DNA from 3 places in the Sphingobium sp. ZW T5_29 genome. Region 2 is predicted to be linked to each of the others. Evidence: riboswitches for the same ligand, from Rfam matches in the RefSeq annotation. Region 2 holds a riboswitch; each other region holds the start of a gene.
What was found. A riboswitch is a leader RNA that binds a small molecule or an ion and turns the genes downstream of it on or off. The one in region 2 is predicted to bind cobalamin.
Positions count from the first base shown of each region.

Region 1: it holds a riboswitch for cobalamin, as region 2 does, so the genes downstream of both, ACI3KQ_RS03465 (TonB-dependent receptor) here and ACI3KQ_RS11140 (cobalamin biosynthesis protein CobG) in region 2, are expected to answer to the same signal.
Region 3: it holds a riboswitch for cobalamin, as region 2 does, so the genes downstream of both, ACI3KQ_RS07750 (TonB-dependent receptor plug domain-containing protein) here and ACI3KQ_RS11140 (cobalamin biosynthesis protein CobG) in region 2, are expected to answer to the same signal.

Region 1 covers NZ_JBJDRM010000003.1:183,195-188,481, reverse strand. The annotation lists gene ACI3KQ_RS03480 (NADP-dependent malic enzyme) at 1-1,589, shown strand, start outside; gene ACI3KQ_RS03475 (flavin reductase family protein) at 1,615-2,109, shown strand; gene ACI3KQ_RS03470 (hypothetical protein) at 2,181-3,176, shown strand; cobalamin riboswitch at 3,293-3,542, shown strand; gene ACI3KQ_RS03465 (TonB-dependent receptor) at 3,719-5,287, shown strand, end outside.
Region 2 covers NZ_JBJDRM010000011.1:90,503-95,789, reverse strand. The annotation lists gene ACI3KQ_RS11145 (precorrin-8X methylmutase) at 1-272, opposite strand, end outside; gene ACI3KQ_RS11140 (cobalamin biosynthesis protein CobG) at 272-1,327, opposite strand; cobalamin riboswitch at 1,555-1,771, opposite strand; gene ACI3KQ_RS11135 (alpha/beta fold hydrolase) at 1,898-2,761, shown strand; gene bluB (5,6-dimethylbenzimidazole synthase) at 2,927-3,565, opposite strand; gene cobO (cob(I)yrinic acid a,c-diamide adenosyltransferase) at 3,568-4,173, opposite strand; gene cobN (cobaltochelatase subunit CobN) at 4,170-5,287, opposite strand, start outside.
Region 3 covers NZ_JBJDRM010000007.1:86,456-91,742, forward strand. The annotation lists gene cobA (uroporphyrinogen-III C-methyltransferase) at 1-323, shown strand, start outside; gene ACI3KQ_RS07745 (molybdenum cofactor guanylyltransferase) at 523-1,056, opposite strand; cobalamin riboswitch at 1,079-1,346, shown strand; gene ACI3KQ_RS07750 (TonB-dependent receptor plug domain-containing protein) at 1,514-3,373, shown strand; gene ACI3KQ_RS07755 (ABC transporter substrate-binding protein) at 3,410-4,225, opposite strand; gene ACI3KQ_RS07760 (FecCD family ABC transporter permease) at 4,357-5,287, shown strand, end outside.

The DNA of each region.
Region 1 (5,287 bases), on a different contig from region 2:
ACAGCAAGGGCGTCATTTACCAGGGCCGCACCGAAGGCATGAACCAGTGGAAGTCGGCGCATGCGGTGAAAACCGACGCGCGCACGCTGGGCGAAGCGATCAAGGGCGCGGACGTGTTCCTGGGCCTGTCGGTCGCGGGCGCGGTGTCGCAGGACATGGTCAAGGCCATGGCTCCTCGCCCGATCATCTTCGCCATGGCCAATCCCGACCCGGAAATCACCCCACCCGACGTGCTGGAGGTGCGCCCCGACGCCATCGTCGCCACCGGACGGTCGGACTATGCCAACCAGGTCAACAACGTCCTTGGCTTCCCCTTCATCTTCCGCGGGGCGCTCGACGTGCGGGCGACGACGATCAACGAACCGATGAAGGTCGCCGCCGCGCACGCCATTGCCGAACTGGCGCGCGAACAGGTGCCTGAGGAAGTGGCCAAGGCCTATGGCCGTTCGCACAGCTTTGGCCCCGACTATATCATCCCCGCGCCCTTCGACCCGCGCCTGATGGAAGTCGTGCCCGCCGCCGTCGCGCAGGCGGCGATGGAATCGGGCGTCGCTCAAAAGCCGATTGGGGACATGGCCGTATATCGCCAGTCGCTCAAGGGCCGTCTCAATCCGACCACCTCGGTGCTGACCACCGCCTATGAAGTGGCAAAGGCGAACCCCAAGCGCGTGGTTTTCGCCGAAGCCGAAGAAGAAGTGGTGCTGCGCGCCGCCATCCAGTTCCGCGACCTTGGCTATGGCATTCCGGTGCTGGTCGGGCGGCAGAATGTCATCGAAAAGCTGCAGGCCCTGGGCGTGCGCGACCCTGAAAGCTTTGAACTGCACAACAGCGTCAATTCGCCGCTGGTGCCCGACATGGTGGACGCCCTCTACAAACGGTTGCAGCGGCGCGGCTATCTGCGACGCGATTGCGAGCGCATGGTGAACCGCGATCGCAACATCTTTGGCGCTCTGCTGGTCACCATGGGCGTCGCCGATGCGATGATCACCGGCATGACCCGGCCTTTCGCCCAGACCCTGCGCGAAGTGAAGCGGGTCATGGACCCAGCGCCGGGCCGCACGCCGTTCGGCATCCACGTCGTCATTTCGAAGGACAAGACGGTGTTCCTGGCCGATACGACGGTCAATGAACGGCCATCGGCTTGCGAACTGGCCGATATTGCGGAAGGCACCGCTGCCGTCGCTCGCCGCATGGGCCATGAACCGCGCGTCGCCTTCCTGTCCTATTCCAACTTCGGCAATCCGCCCGGCGCGCATCTGGAAAATATGCGTGACGCCATCAAGGTGCTCGACAATCGGGAAGTCGATTTCGAATATGAAGGGGAAATGGCGGCGGACGTGGCGCTCAATCCCACCGTCATGAAAAACTACCCGTTCAGCCGCCTGTCCGGTCCGGCTAATGTCCTGGTGATGCCGGGCCTGCAATCGGCCAATATCTCGGCCAAGCTGCTGCGGGAAATCGGCGGGTCCACCACCATCGGCCCGATGCTGGTCGGCATGGACAAATCGGTGCAGATCGCGACGATGTCATCCAACGCTTCGGAACTTCTGACGCTTGCGGTGCTCGCCTCGGCAGGCGTCGCGCTTTGATTTTGACGGGAACAGGCACGTGGCAATGACGGAAATAGCGGCGATCGATAGTGCAACCTTCCGCCGCGTGCTCGGCCATTATCCGACCGGCGTCTGCGTCGTGACGGCCATGGACCAGGGCGCCCCCGTCGCCATGGTGGTTGGTTCCTTCACCTCGGTCTCGCTGGACCCGCCGCTCGTCGCCTTTTTCCCTGCCAGGACGTCCACCAGCTGGCCGTTGATCGAACGAGCGGGGAAATTCTGCGTCAATGTGCTGGGTAGCGACCAGAGGCCGCTCTGCCAGCAGCTTTCCGGCAAGGGGGAGGACAGGTTTTCCGGCGTGACGCACCGTGCCTCGGCCAATGGCTCCCCCATCCTGGACGGGGTGGTCGCCTGGATCGACTGCACGCTGGACGCGGTCCATGAAGTGGGCGACCATTATATCGCCGTCGGGCGCGTCATGGCGCTGGAGGCGGGAACGCCGGGTAAACCGCTGCTATTCTTCCAGGGCGGCTATGGGGAATTCAATCCGCTGGTCTGATCTGTCGCCCCGTTTCTTCTTTCGGGGCGCAGTTACCGCTCCTTAAACCGCACCGCTTAGGGTGCGGAATCATGTTGGACGATAACCCCTCTACCGCCCTGTTGATCACCGTCGACACGGAACTGTCCGCCTTGCTGCATCAGCGGGGGATAAGCCTGGATGATAATATCCGCAGCTCGATCTGGGGGGACGCGCATGGCGGCAGCTACGGAATCGGCTGGCAGATGGACCGGTTGGAAGAATATGGGCTGAAAGGCGTCTTCTTCCTCGACCCCATGCCCGCGCTGGTGTTCGGGCCCGATTTCCTTAAGCCCATCGTTTCCGCGATCGTTCAGCGGGGGCATGAAGTGCAGCTGCATATCCATAGCGAATGGCTGGCCGACGCGGCCTGTTCCCCGGTTCAGGGGCGGACAGGACGCAATATCGGCGACTTTTCGCTCGATGATCAGCTGATCCTTTTGCACATGGCCCGAACATGGCTCGAAGCCGCGGGCGCGCCAACGATCAACGCCTTCCGCGCGGGCAATTTCGGCGCGAATGACGATACGCTGCGCGCTCTGGCGCAGCTGGGCATCGCCTGGGACAGCAGCGTCAATCCGGCCTATCACCGACATGGCTGCCGCATCACCGGCGCGCGCGCCCTGGCGGGGATCACGCGCCAGCTGGGCGTGCTGGAAGCGCCGGTGAGCGGCATCATCGACTGCCCCGGCAGCTTCCGCCCCGCCCAGCTATGCGCCATGTCCGCTGGCGAAATGCGCGCAGGCCTCAGGCATGCGGTGCAGGACAGGCATGGCGCTTTCATTGCGCTGACCCACAGTTTCGAAATGCTGTCACGCGACCGGCGACGGCCCAACCATGGGGTCATGCGGCGCTTCACCGCCTTGTGCCGGGAAGCTGTACGCCTACCCACCGTCCGCAGCGCCGGATTCCACGACCTGCCACCTGAATTGGCGGATAAAGGGGCCGAACCGACGCTCCTCCCTGCAAACCGCATGCGCACCGCCATGCGCCGGGCTCAGCAGATCTGGGGCACCTGGCGCTATGAACGGCGCCTCGTCCCCGCCTGAGGCGAAGGGTCTGCGTCGGTGGCTGCGGGCATGTCCAGGCCCCGTCGATCTGACCTTGCATAGTAAAATTCGGAAATATAAGGAGCCTTGTCCATTCCGCATCCGATGGGTGCGGGAAGGATCAAGATCGCGTCGGTTCCCCGGCAACGGGGATGAAAAGGGAATGCGGTGCGGGCTGCGCAAGTGGCCCAATTCCGCGGCTGTCCCTGCAACTGTAAGTGGCGAGCGCGATATACATGTGCGGACGGCATTCACGCCCTTCCGCCAGCCACTGGGCCGGACGCTAAATCCTGCGAGGCCTGGGAAGGCCGTATATCAAGCGATGACCCATGAGCCAGGAGACCTGCCGGCGTCTGGTCGCTCTTGCCTTGGTCCAGGGGATGGCCGCGGCACGGTGAACTCCGTCTGAGCGACGACCGAGCGGCTGGGGCCGCATCGGAAGCCGTGTCGGTCGCCCCTGGCGTCCGGCCGATGTCGGCTGCCGACCGTTCGTGAACGGCACGCCCCTGCTGAACGTCGCAAGACGCCGACGGGGTATATATATGACCAGACTATATTCGGCTGCTGCTGCGGCCATTGCTTATGCCGTGCCTGTCCTTGCCGGGGCGGCGACACCCGATGCCACGCCCGAAGCGGAAAGCGCCGCGATCATCGTAACCGGCGCGGTGGAAACGCCGCGGCTCGACACCAGGGTGGAAGGGGCCAGCCGCCTTGGCCTCACCCCACTGGAAACGCCCGCGAGCGTGGAAACGATCGACGGCGATGCGATCCGGTTGCGCGGCGACCTCACCATTCAGGATGCCGCCGCCCGCGCCACCGGCATTGTCAACACATCGGGCGTCTTTGGATATGGCCTCTCCAGCCGTGGCTTCACCGGGCAGAATTCGGTGATGACGCTGTATGACGGCATGCGCATGTACAATAATACGCTGACCTTCCCGGCCGATCCGTGGATGGCGCAAAGCGTTGAGATACTTCGCGGCCCCGCCTCCGTGCTTTATGGCGAAGGGGCGATCGGCGGCGCCGTCAACGTGGTGCGCAAGCAGCCGTCCGATGAAATGACGGTCAGCGGTCGCATCGGCGTGGCATCCTATGACAGCCTGAATGTCGCGGCTGGCGCGGGCGGCCCCCTGACCGACGGCCTCAGCTTTCGCGCGGACGCAAGCTATCGCCGGTCGGAAGGATGGATGGACCGCGGCGATTCCGACGCATTCGCCGTGGCTGGCGCGATAAAGCTGCAACTCGCGCCCGACCTTGCCGTCACATTGTCGCATGATCACAGCAAGCAACGCCCGCGCACATGGTTCGGCACGCCGCTGGTGGATGACAGGCTGGACCCGTCCTTGCGTCGCAAAAACTATAATGTGTCGGACGCGCAGTTGCGCTTTCGCGACGACTGGACCCAGGCAAAGATCGATTGGGACGCTTCGGACGGCTTGACGTTGCACGCCACCCTCTATCGCCTGACCGCCAATAAATATTGGAAGAATGCCGAACGTCTGACCTTCATACCCGAAACCGGCACGACGCCCGCGCAGGTTCGCCAGTCTAGCTTCCTTGAACTATATCATATCCAGAAACAGACCGGGGCCAGGGTCAGCGCCAATCTGCGCCATGACCTGGGCAGCGTCGAAAATCAGATGGTGCTGGGCTTCGATCTCAACCGCATCAGCTATGCCAATGTCAGCAATTCGGGCAATGACGCGATCCGCTTCGTGGATGTGGACGGGGTCAGCCTTGGCACCTTCATCCATCAACCCGGCGCACCGACCAGGCCGCGCTACACCAACCGGATCCGCCAATATTCGATCTTCGCCGAAGACCGGATCAGGTTCAGCGATCATTTCTCGCTGGTGGGCGGAATCCGCTACGACCGCCCGGAAATCACCAAGACCGATCATGTGACCCCGGCCAACAATTTCACGTCGACGCCCGATGCGGTCACATGGCGCGCCGGGGCGGTCTATAATCCCGTGCCGACCCTGTCCTTTTACGCGCAATATGCAACGGCTGCCGACCCGGTCGGCGCGCTGGTGTCCACCAGCACCGTCCAGAGCAGCTTCGACCTGTCGACTGGCCGCCAATATGAGGCCGGGATCAAGCATATTTTC
Region 2 (5,287 bases):
GCTGGCAGGCGCGCGCGCGTGATTCCTTCGGACACCATGCGGGCGTCGCAAAGAATAGGCGCGCCTGCCTCCAGCGCCGCGATGGCGGCTTTGGCAAAGCTGGGCGAAAAGCGGATATGGGTTTCCAGGCTGACCAGCCCCGCCGCATGGATCATCCGCACGGCGATGCGTTCGTCCTCGCGTGAAAGGTGCGACAGGTCCGCCTCCGCGCGGATGGTGCGGAAGGATTGGCGATAAATGGCCGCTCCATCGGTTTCATAGACATGCGGCATCAATTTGCTCCGAACAGGGCGATGATCTGAAGGGGGTTCAGCCCGGCGCGCACCGGCGGCGCACCGGCATGAGCATTCAACGCCAGGTCGAAAGCGCCGTCTCGCCCCGTCAGGACGGTAGCGGCCTGCGCCGGACGTGCGCAGCCCTTGGCGCAGCCTGAAACATGCAGGTCGGCGACATGTGGAGCCAGCCGCGCTGCAAGATCGCGGGTGTTGACACTCGCCTGGGGACAGGCGGGCGCGCCGGGGCATGCACAGGTGCGTAGCAGGGGGTCGGCGGGATCGTCGGACGGCCCGTCGTCCCCTTCCAATATCAGGCCGCGCCAGGGGGTCAGGCGCACGCCATATGTCTTTTCACTCATCGCCATGCGCAGGTTGTCGGCTTCGACGCGGCCAAATGGCGCGCCACTGAACCGACCAGGGCTGGCGGCGATGACGGCGGCGGCATCGCGGGGCGGAGCAGGCCGCCGGTCGGCGCATTGGGGCAGCGGCGCGGCATGGCGGGCCATGCGCCCGACCTGTCCGCCGCCGCTCGCGACGAACCATCGGGTGATCGCGATGATGTCATCGACCGCGCTTTCGGCGCTCGTCGCCGTGCCGCAGTCCCGGCCGTCGGCGCGCAGGATCGACGCGCCCGCGCCATCCCGCTCGATGCGAAAATCCGCCGGGCTGTGCGTCAAGGCCGGGGTGGAACCGGCATCGATGGCAAAGCCGACCTTGGGCGGCAGGGCGGGCAATTCGCGCATCCGGTCGATCAGCGCCAAAGCGATGGTTTCCGTGTCGTCGCCGGGGGTCCAGTCGGGGTTCAGGATCACCGGGGCATGGGTCTCTCCCGCGCCGTCAGGATCGATCAGCCCGACCTCCGCCAGCGCGTGCGCCAACGGCGGATGGTCGCAATCGCGCACCCCACGGATTTGCAGCCCGGCCCGATTGGTCAGGTCGATATGGCCGTTGCCAAAACGCAGCGCGGCGTCGCACAGGGCGAGTGTCTGGGCGCGGGTCATCCGCCCCAGACGCGGCCGCACGCGGACCAACAGCCCATCGCCCGCCATCATCGGTTGCCACGCGCTGGGGCACCAACCCCGCACCACGGCACGGGGCGGTTGATCGGCGAACGCGCGCCGTGATCGGTCCTGCACTTTTCCAGCCCTCCAGACGCCAAGCAACGATGGCGACGGCGTACCGGCGTGGCGGACAGCCGCACGCCAGCACAGCCGCAGCCGCGCAAAAATTTCGTCGCTCAAACGGAGAACCGAGCCGTGACCATCCCCTGGATCATGGCAAGAGCGACCTTTGCGTCGGCAGGTCTCCTGGCTTGCGGGTCAATGCAGGGACACGGGCCTTCCCGGATTTCTCCAGTGGCTGATCACCTGTCAGGCGATCGTCCGTATCTCGCTCACCGCTCACAGTTGCAGGGACAGCCACGGATTAGGGAGCAAGCTCCCGCACCGCGTTCCCAATTAAGCCCCCGAAGGGACACCGACGCGATCGATGGACCGGCTAACCGATCCGCTTCGCCTCATAGGGCGATCGTCGGGCAAAGGAAAGGGGGATGGGCCGCGCTGTCTTGCGTCCGTCCTGCCGCCCCACTAGTCCCTTGCCAGATAAGGATAAGGGAGAGAGAGATGACAGAACTCAGCTTCGACACGACGAGCCGGTTTCTGGAAACCGCAAATGGTCGGCTACATTATCATGAAGCAGGGTCGGGTCCGGCTCTCTTGCTGCTCCACGGATCCGGTCCCGGCGTAACCGGCTGGGCCAATTTCGCAGGCAATCTGCCTCTCTTTGCGCGTCATTTCCGCACCATCATCCTCGACGCGCCCGGCTATGGGAAAAGCGATCCAGTCGATGGCGATCCCGTTACCGTGGCGCGCGATGCGGTCTTGGCGCTTATGGACGGCCTGCGCATTGATCGCGCCCACGTCATCGGCAACAGCTATGGCGGAATTGTGGGCGGTCACCTGGCCGCGGCACACCCGGATCGCGTACTGCGCTATATTACCATTGGCGGCATCGGGTTCAACATCACATCGACCTTCCCCAATGAAGGGCTGACGCGGCTGGTCGATTTCATCGAAAATCCCACCCGTGACAATATCGTCGCTTGGCTGGAATCCATGGTCTTCGACAAATCGATCATCACTGATGAATTGATCGACATGCGGTACAAGGCGGCGCTGGAACCGGTGACGATGGCCAGCAGCCGCAAAATGTACACGCGCTCAGCCCTTGATTTCATCGCCCAGTCGATGACCGGCCCCGCGGTTTCGCAGCGGATTGACTATCTGGGCCGGATACAGGCGCCGACGCTGATCACCTGGGGCCGCGATGACAAGGTCAGCCCTCTGGACGGCGCTTTATTGCCCATGCGCGTGATCCCGAACGCGGAATTGCACGTCTTCCCCCGATGCGGCCATTGGGCGATGATCGAATGCAAGGAACGGTTCGAAACGCTGGCGCTGGGCTTCCTGCTCGGTGGCGGGGATTAGGGCATCGGGCGGAAAAGTGGGAACCGGTGTTCCGCGAAAAGCGATGCGACAACAAAGATATAGCCCGGGCAGCGCAACAACAAGGCCGCGATTTATGATATCTATTTGTTATTACAGCATTTTTATGATGGGTCCACCTTCCGTCGTTGTGCGCGATGCTTTCGTCTAACGCCTCACGACTACCGAATGCCAGTCGGTGCGCTGTTCCCAGCCGCGCCGCTCCAGTTCCGGCACATCTTCCTCGCTCATCGCCTTGCCCAGGCACAGCAGGCCCAGGCATTCCCAGCCCTTGGGAATATCAAGCATCGCGTCCACGCGGTCGGACTCCAGGATCGACACCCAACCCATGCCGATGCCGCGCGTGCGCGCCGCCAGCCATAATGTGTGGACCGCCATGACGCAGCTGTAACGGCGCGCTTCGGGCATCGTGACCGCGCCCAGATGATGGCCGGTCTCGGTGCCCTCGTCGCAATAGACCGCGAACAGTATCGGCGCTTCGCGAAGGCCGTGCAGTTTCAAGCTGCGATACAGCCGGTCCTGCTCGCCCTGATATTCCTTGCCGGCTTCACCGACCTGAGCGTCGACATGGGCGGCCAGCCGCTCGCGCAGAGCAGGCATGTCGATCCGCACGAAACGCCACGGCTGGGACAGGCCGACCGACGGCGCGCGATGCGCCATGCTGATCAGCCATTCGACATCGGCTTCATTGATGGGGTCGGTCAGGAAATGGCGAACATCCCGCCGCGCCCGCACCAACGCCTCGAACCGCGCGCTGTCGATGGGGGTGATGGCGGGGCCGCTCATGGTTAATATTCAATCCCCGCCTGCGCCTTCACACCCGACCGGAAGGGGTGTTTCACCAACGTCATTTCCGTGACTAAATCCGCTGCTTCAATCAGGGTTTCGGGCGCATTGCGACCGGTGATGATGACATGCTTCATTTCATCACGCGCCCTCACGGCTTCCAAAACCTCTTCCAAAGGCAAATAGTCGTAGCGCAGGGCAATATTGAGCTCATCTGCCAGCACCATATCATAGGACGGGTCGGCGATCATCCTCTTCACCTCATTCCACGCAGTTCGGGTCAGCGCTATGTCACGCTCACGATCCTGCGTGTTCCAGGTAAAACCTTCGCCCATCGGCTTAAAGTCCACCTGTTCGGGGAAAGCATCGAACACCGCCTTCTCCCCGGTCGTCATTGCGCCCTTCACAAATTGGACGACACCGACCCTCCTGCCATGGCCGATCGCGCGGACGACCATGCCCAGCGCAGCCGTCGTCTTGCCCTTGCCTTTGCCAGTATGGACGATCAGCAGTCCCTTTTCCTGTGTTTTGGTCGCCATGATCTTGCCATGAGCGGCCTGCTTTTTTTTCATCTTTTCGGCATGTTGTTCGGGGGTGCGTTCGATCATGGTTGGGCTTCCTTGAGTTGGGACAAAAGCATGGCGGCGCTGTTGGACCGGGGCCGCCACAGCCCCCGGTCTAGCGCTTCGTGCAAGCGAGAGGCTGTTTCGCGAAGGGCGGCGGAATTGGCTTGCGCCATGAAGGTGCGGACATCGTCATCTTCGATAAAGGCGGCGTGGACGGCGTCGAAATGATGGTCCTTCACGCCATGGGTCGTGGCGGCGAAGGCAAACAGATAATCAACGGAAGCGGCCATCTCGAACGCGCCCTTGTATCCGTGGCGCATCATGCCTGCGATCCATTTGGGATTGGTGACGCGGGCGCGGACGACCCGGCCAATCTCATCTTCTAACGTGCGGATGATCGGTCGTTCGGGGCGGCTATGGTCATTATGGTAACTGAGCGGCTTGCGGCCTGACAGATGTTCGACTGCGGCGGAGATGCCCCCTTCGAACTGATAATAATCGTTGCTGTCCAGCAGGTCATGTTCGCGATTGTCCTGATTCTGAATCAAAGCATCGGCCTGAGCAAGCCGCTGCACGAACAGTGTGCGTTCGGCATCGCCATCCACTCCGCCGCCATATGCGTGGCTGCCCCAGTCGAGATAGACGTTCGCCAGATCGGAACGATCATGCCAGATGCGTTCGTCGATCATCGCTTGCAGGCCCGCTCCATAAGTACCGGGCGCCGACCCAAAGACCCGAGCGCCTGCGCGGCGGGACGCTGTTTTTTCGGATTCTCCATCTGCTATTAGTGCGGCGGTTTCGGCGCGGTGGCGGGCGGCGGCGGGATTTTCCTCTTCCGGTTCGTCGAGCGCCATCACCGCGCGGGCGGCGCTGTCGACCAGGTCGACTTGATCGGGGAAGGCGTCGCGGAAGAAGCCGGATATGCGCAAGGTGACATCCACCCTGGGGCGGTTCAGTTCTGCGACCTTCATCACTTCAAAGCCGATCACCCGACCGGATGCCCATTCCCATCGCGGTCGCACGCCCATCAGCGCAAGCGCTTGGGCGATGTCGTCGCCGCCTGTGCGCATATTTGCTGTTCCCCAGGCTGAAATTGCCATGGCGCGGGGATATTCTCCCTGGCGTTGGAAATAGTTTTGAATGAGTGAGGCAGCGG
Region 3 (5,287 bases), on a different contig from region 2:
TGAAAGCTGGTGAGCCGCTAAAGCTCGACTGGGAAACGCTCGCCCGTCCCGGCGGCACGCTCGGCATCTATATGGGCCGCGCCGCTGCTGGCGAGATCAGCCGCCAATTGATCGGCGCCGGGCGCGATCCCGAAACGCCGGTGATGGTGGCGGTCAATGTATCGCTGCCCACCGAACGCCTGATCCGGGGCAAGCTGTCGGCGCTTGCCTTCCTGGTGGCCACGATCAGCGATGAAGATCCGACTCTGCTTCTGATTGGTGAAGCGGTGGCGGGCACGGCCATGCCTGTGGAGACCGCCACGAGCGTCGTCCTACAGGTTTGAACTTGCCCTCCACATCTTTGCCTTGAGCCTGTCGATGCCCCTGCCTTAGTTGGAAGGAAGGTAAGGGGTATCGGCAGGTTCAGACCGGTGGAGCCCGTGGGTTTGCTGTTCTGATGATGTAACTAGGTGTTCCTGCGAAGGCAGGAGCCCATTTGCGCCGTTAGAACTGGGCTCCTGCTTTCGCAGGAGCACGGAGTGGCTAGTTCTTTGGCAATCCCGCAATATCCTGCGGTCGATTGATATTCGGCAGGACGATGTCCGCCCGCTTCACGATCCGCGCGCCGATCCGCTCCAGCCAGCCATATATCGACCGGCTATTCTCCTCAGCCAGATGCGCGTCCAGTTCATCCGCAAGCCCGGCAGGCCAGAAACCGGCAAGTTGCTGCCCCTTCAACACCGCAGCGCCTTCTCCCGCCAGCGCCTCCACCAGAGCCTTGGGACAGACCGGCATGTCGCACCCCGTCGTCAGCACCGCGTCATAGCCTTCGTCCCGCGCATAATGCAGCGCCGCATTCAGCCCGCCCAGCGGCCCCATGTCCGGCGCGGGCCGGTCGGATAGGCTGGTCAGCCCCTCGACCGCCCGTCCGCAGACCACCACCGCCTCCACATGGGGGGCAATCGCCGCCACCGCATGGTCGATCAGCATGCGCCCATCCGGCATCAGCGCCATGGCCTTGTCGCTCCCAAACCGGCTGGATCGCCCTCCGGCCAGCACCGCGCCCAGCAATCGCATTATCCACTCCTTGGCAGAACCCTCAACTTCCCCTATGGCGCGCGGCGTGAGTGGGCAACTGTTCACGAAGATCGCGCTGGAAAGGGAATGCGGTGTGGACGGTTCATCCGTCCAAATCCGCAGCTGCCCCTGCAACTGTAAGCGGCGAGCGCGATGCACAGGGGAACCCGCGACCTTCAATAAGGGGGAGGCGAGGGCGACCGGCCACTGGGCGTGAAAGTCCGGGAAGGCCCGTGCATCGCCGCGACGACCCGCGAGCCAGGAAACCTGCCGGCGCATGGTCGCTCTTGCCTTGGGTCCAGGGATCGGCCCAGGCACGGTTTTCCGTCTGAGCGACGAAGCGGCGCAGGGCCGCATCGGTGCGCGTGACGGGGCTGGCGTCTCTCTTTTCCGCGCACTGGCCGCTTATGCGGAGGCCCTGGGCTCATGTCGCATGACGCTCAGGGAAGACAAGAACATGATCAGGACCGGAATTTCACTGCTGGCGCTGCTCGCCGCCACCCCAGCGCTTGCCGAAGACGCTGACGAAATCGTCGTCACCGCGCTGGGCATTGCGCAGCCGACCGACGAAGTCGGGCAGGCGGTGACGGTGATCGACGAAAAGACGATCGAAACGCGCCAGAATGTCAGCGTTGTCGATCTGCTGATGACAACGCCGGGTGTTCGCTTCAATCGCACGGGCAGCCTGGGCAATGTCACCAGCGTGTCGCTGCGTGGCGCGGAAACGACGCAGACCCTGGTGTTGATCGACGGTGTGAAGGTCAACGACCCCAGCGGCATTGGCGATCAATATGATTTCGGCAATCTGCTGGTCGGCAACATCCGGCGGATCGAAGTGCTGCGCGGTTCCAATTCCATCGCCTATGGCAGCCAGGCGATCGGCGGCGTCGTCAACATCATGACCGGCATTCCAGGCGAAGGCTTTGGCGGCAAGGCATCGGTCGACTATGGCTATGCCGATACGCTGAATGCCAAGGCGGATGTGTCGGGCGCCAGCGGCATCCTGTCGGGCGGCGTGGGTGTTGCCTATTTCCGCACCGACGGCATTTCCGCCGTTGCTCCCGATTTCGGCGGCTCGGAAAAGGATGGCTATGAAAATATCACCGGCAATGCCCGGCTGAAGATCGCCTTTACCGATGATGTGAGCCTGGACCTGCGCGGCTATTATATTCACGGCGATCTTGACTATGACAGCTTCTTCGGCGCGCCGACCGATAGCCCCGATGCTGCCAGGTCCAGCCAATATATCGGCTATGCCGGTCTTAACTTCGCGCTGTTCGATGGCAAGCTGACCAACAGGGCAGCCGTGACCTGGTATCAGCAGGACCGCGACTATTATTTCCTGCGCGGCAACGCCCCGGACTTTGGTTATTCGGGTACGAACCTGCGTTTTGAATATGAGAGCGTCTATCAGCCCATCGATGAAGTGAAGCTGCTGCTGGGCTATGAGCATGAACGGCCTGATTATGAGTTTTTCGGTTTTGGTTCGCGGGAAAGCCATCGCGCCAACATCGACAGCGTTTATGCCCTGGCCATCGTGAAGCCGGTCGAAGGGTTGTCCATGACCGCAGGCGTGCGGCAGGACGATCATAGCCAGTTCGGCGGCGCCACGACTTTTGGCGCGAACGCCAACTACACCCCAAATGGTGGCGCGACCAATTTTCGCATGAGCTATGGCGAAGGGTTCAAGGCGCCGTCGCTCTATCAGCTTTACGACACGTTCAGCGGCAATCCGAACCTGAAACCGGAACGTTCGAAAAGCTACGACATCGGCATCGACCAGAATCTGGGGAGTGACCGAGCGGTGCTGTCGGTCACTGGCTTCTGGCGCGACACGCGGGACCAGCTGAATTACGACAATACAACTTTCACTTACGGCAATCTGGATCGTACCCGCGCCAAGGGTGTGGAAACGACGCTGACGCTGCGGCCCGTCGATGCGCTGACCTTCACCGCCGCCTACAGCTATGTCGATGCGCGGGACCGTTCGCCGGGCAGCGCGACCCGTGGCGAGCGTCTGCTGCGCCGTGCTGCCAACGCCGTCAGCACATCGGTCGACTATGTCTGGTCCTTTGGCCTTTCGACTGGCGCTACCGTGACGATGGTCAGCGATAGCGTCGACCTGGATCCAGTCACGCGCAACCGGATCCAGATCGACGGCTATGCAGTCGCCGACATTCGCGCGTCTTTCCCGATCACCGACAATCTGGAAATCTATGGCCGCATCGACAATCTGTTCGATCAGGAATACGCCACCGCCTATGGTTATGGCACCTACGGCCGGTCGGCCTATGGCGGCGTGCGTGTCCGCTTCTGAACTATGGCAAGAGGGGCGGGCGTGAGTGTTTGCCCCTCAGCGCTTCGGCGCAGCATCCGCCTGCGCCACGATGCTGCGCGCGGCCTGCACATAGGCGGGACCGCCGCATACCGTCCAGGATTGCGGTACGCGGATGCGGGGGATGGATCGCAGTACGGGATGGTGCAGCATCTCCGTCCCCTGATCGACGATCGCCTCGCTGCCTTCTTCCACGATCAGATAGTCGGGCCTGGCCGCGATCATCTGTTCCAGCGGCACTTGCGCCAGCGCGGGCTTGCCAAGTTTCGCCGCGAGGTTGACCAATCCCGCCCGCCGCATCAGTTCATCGACCAGCGTGCCGGTGCCGGTCATATAGCCGCGCCGTTGATAATAGGCCGCCACGCCGCCGCGCTTTGGCCGGGGCAGGGCGGCAAGGTCGCGCTCCATGCCCGCGATCAGCGCCTCGCCGCGCGCGGGATGGCCCACGATGGCGGCCACCTGCCGGATTTGGGTGCGGATGGCGGCGAAACTGTCGGCGCTCGCCAACCCCAGCTTGCGCCATCTGCCATCCGGCGCGCCGACCACGCCGCCTGCACCATCGGGAAAGCCGATCACCAGGTCAGGCCTCAACGCCAGCACTTCTTCGGCAGGGCGCTTCAGCACAGGAAAGCGCCGCGCCTTGGCCACCGCCGCCGACAATTCCGGGTCATGCCCATAGGGACTGAGCGCGGCGATCTGCCCCGGATCGGCGAGCGCCAGCACATATTGGTCGGCACAGGTGTTGAGCGACACGATCCGCCGTGGCGGCGCGGGCGCGGGCGCGGCGGCGGTCAGGCTGAACGCCAGCAGTGCCGCGATGATCTTTCTGCGCATCAAATCGCCTCCTGGACGTTCAGTGCTCCTGCGAAGGCAGGAGCCCAGTTAAGACCGTCTGGACTGGGCTCCTGCCTTCGCAGGAGCACGGAGGTGACCTGCTCTACCGGGCAGCAGCAGAGAAGCAAGCCATGAGCGCGCGCCGCCACCCGATGCTCCTGCCGCTTTTGATCGCGCTGACACTGCTTGCGGCGTTGGGATCGCTGACGCTGGGCGCGGTTGCGCTCTCTCCCGCTCGCATCCTCGCCGTGCTGACTGGCGGTGGTGATGAGGTCGCGCGCGCCATCCTTGTCGACCTGCGCATGCCGCGCATGCTGCTCGGCCTGATCGTCGGCGCGATGCTGGGCCTCGCCGGGGCGGCGCTTCAAGGTTATCTCCGCAATCCGCTTGCTGAACCTTCCGTCCTTGGCGCGTCGAATGCCGCTGCGTTGGGGGCGGTCTGTGCGCTTTATTTCGGGTTGGCGCAGATTCATCCCGCGATCCTGCCGGTCCTTGCCATCGGCACCAGCCTGATCGCCATCGCCGCGCTGTTCCTGTTGGCGGGGCCTTCGGAAAGTCCGCTGACCCTGATTCTGGCGGGCATCGCCGTTGCGACATTGACCGGGGCGGGGATCAGCCTGTCGCTCAACCTTTCGCCCAATCCCTTCGCCGCCATGGAGATCATGAGCTGGCTGATGGGCAGCCTGGAAAACCGCAGCTACGCCCATGTCTGGATCGCGCTGCCCTGCGTCGTCATCGGCGGAGCATTGTTGATCGCGGATGGGCGGAGCCTTGACGCGCTGACCTTGGGGGAGGAAGGCGCGCAGGCGCTGGGCGTCGACCTTGCCAAGGCGCGGCTGCGCATGATGTTGGGCGTCGCCATCGGGGTGGGCGGAGCGGTGGCCGTGTCGGGAGCGATCGGCTTCGTCGGCCTGATCGTGCCCCATCTCGTCCGGCCGCTGACGGATCGGTCGCCCTCGGCCGTCCTGCTGCCTTCGTTGCTGGGCGGCGCGGCGTTGTTGACGCTGGCGGACATTGGCGTGCGGATGATCCCCACCAGTAGCGAGTTGAAGCTGGGCGTCC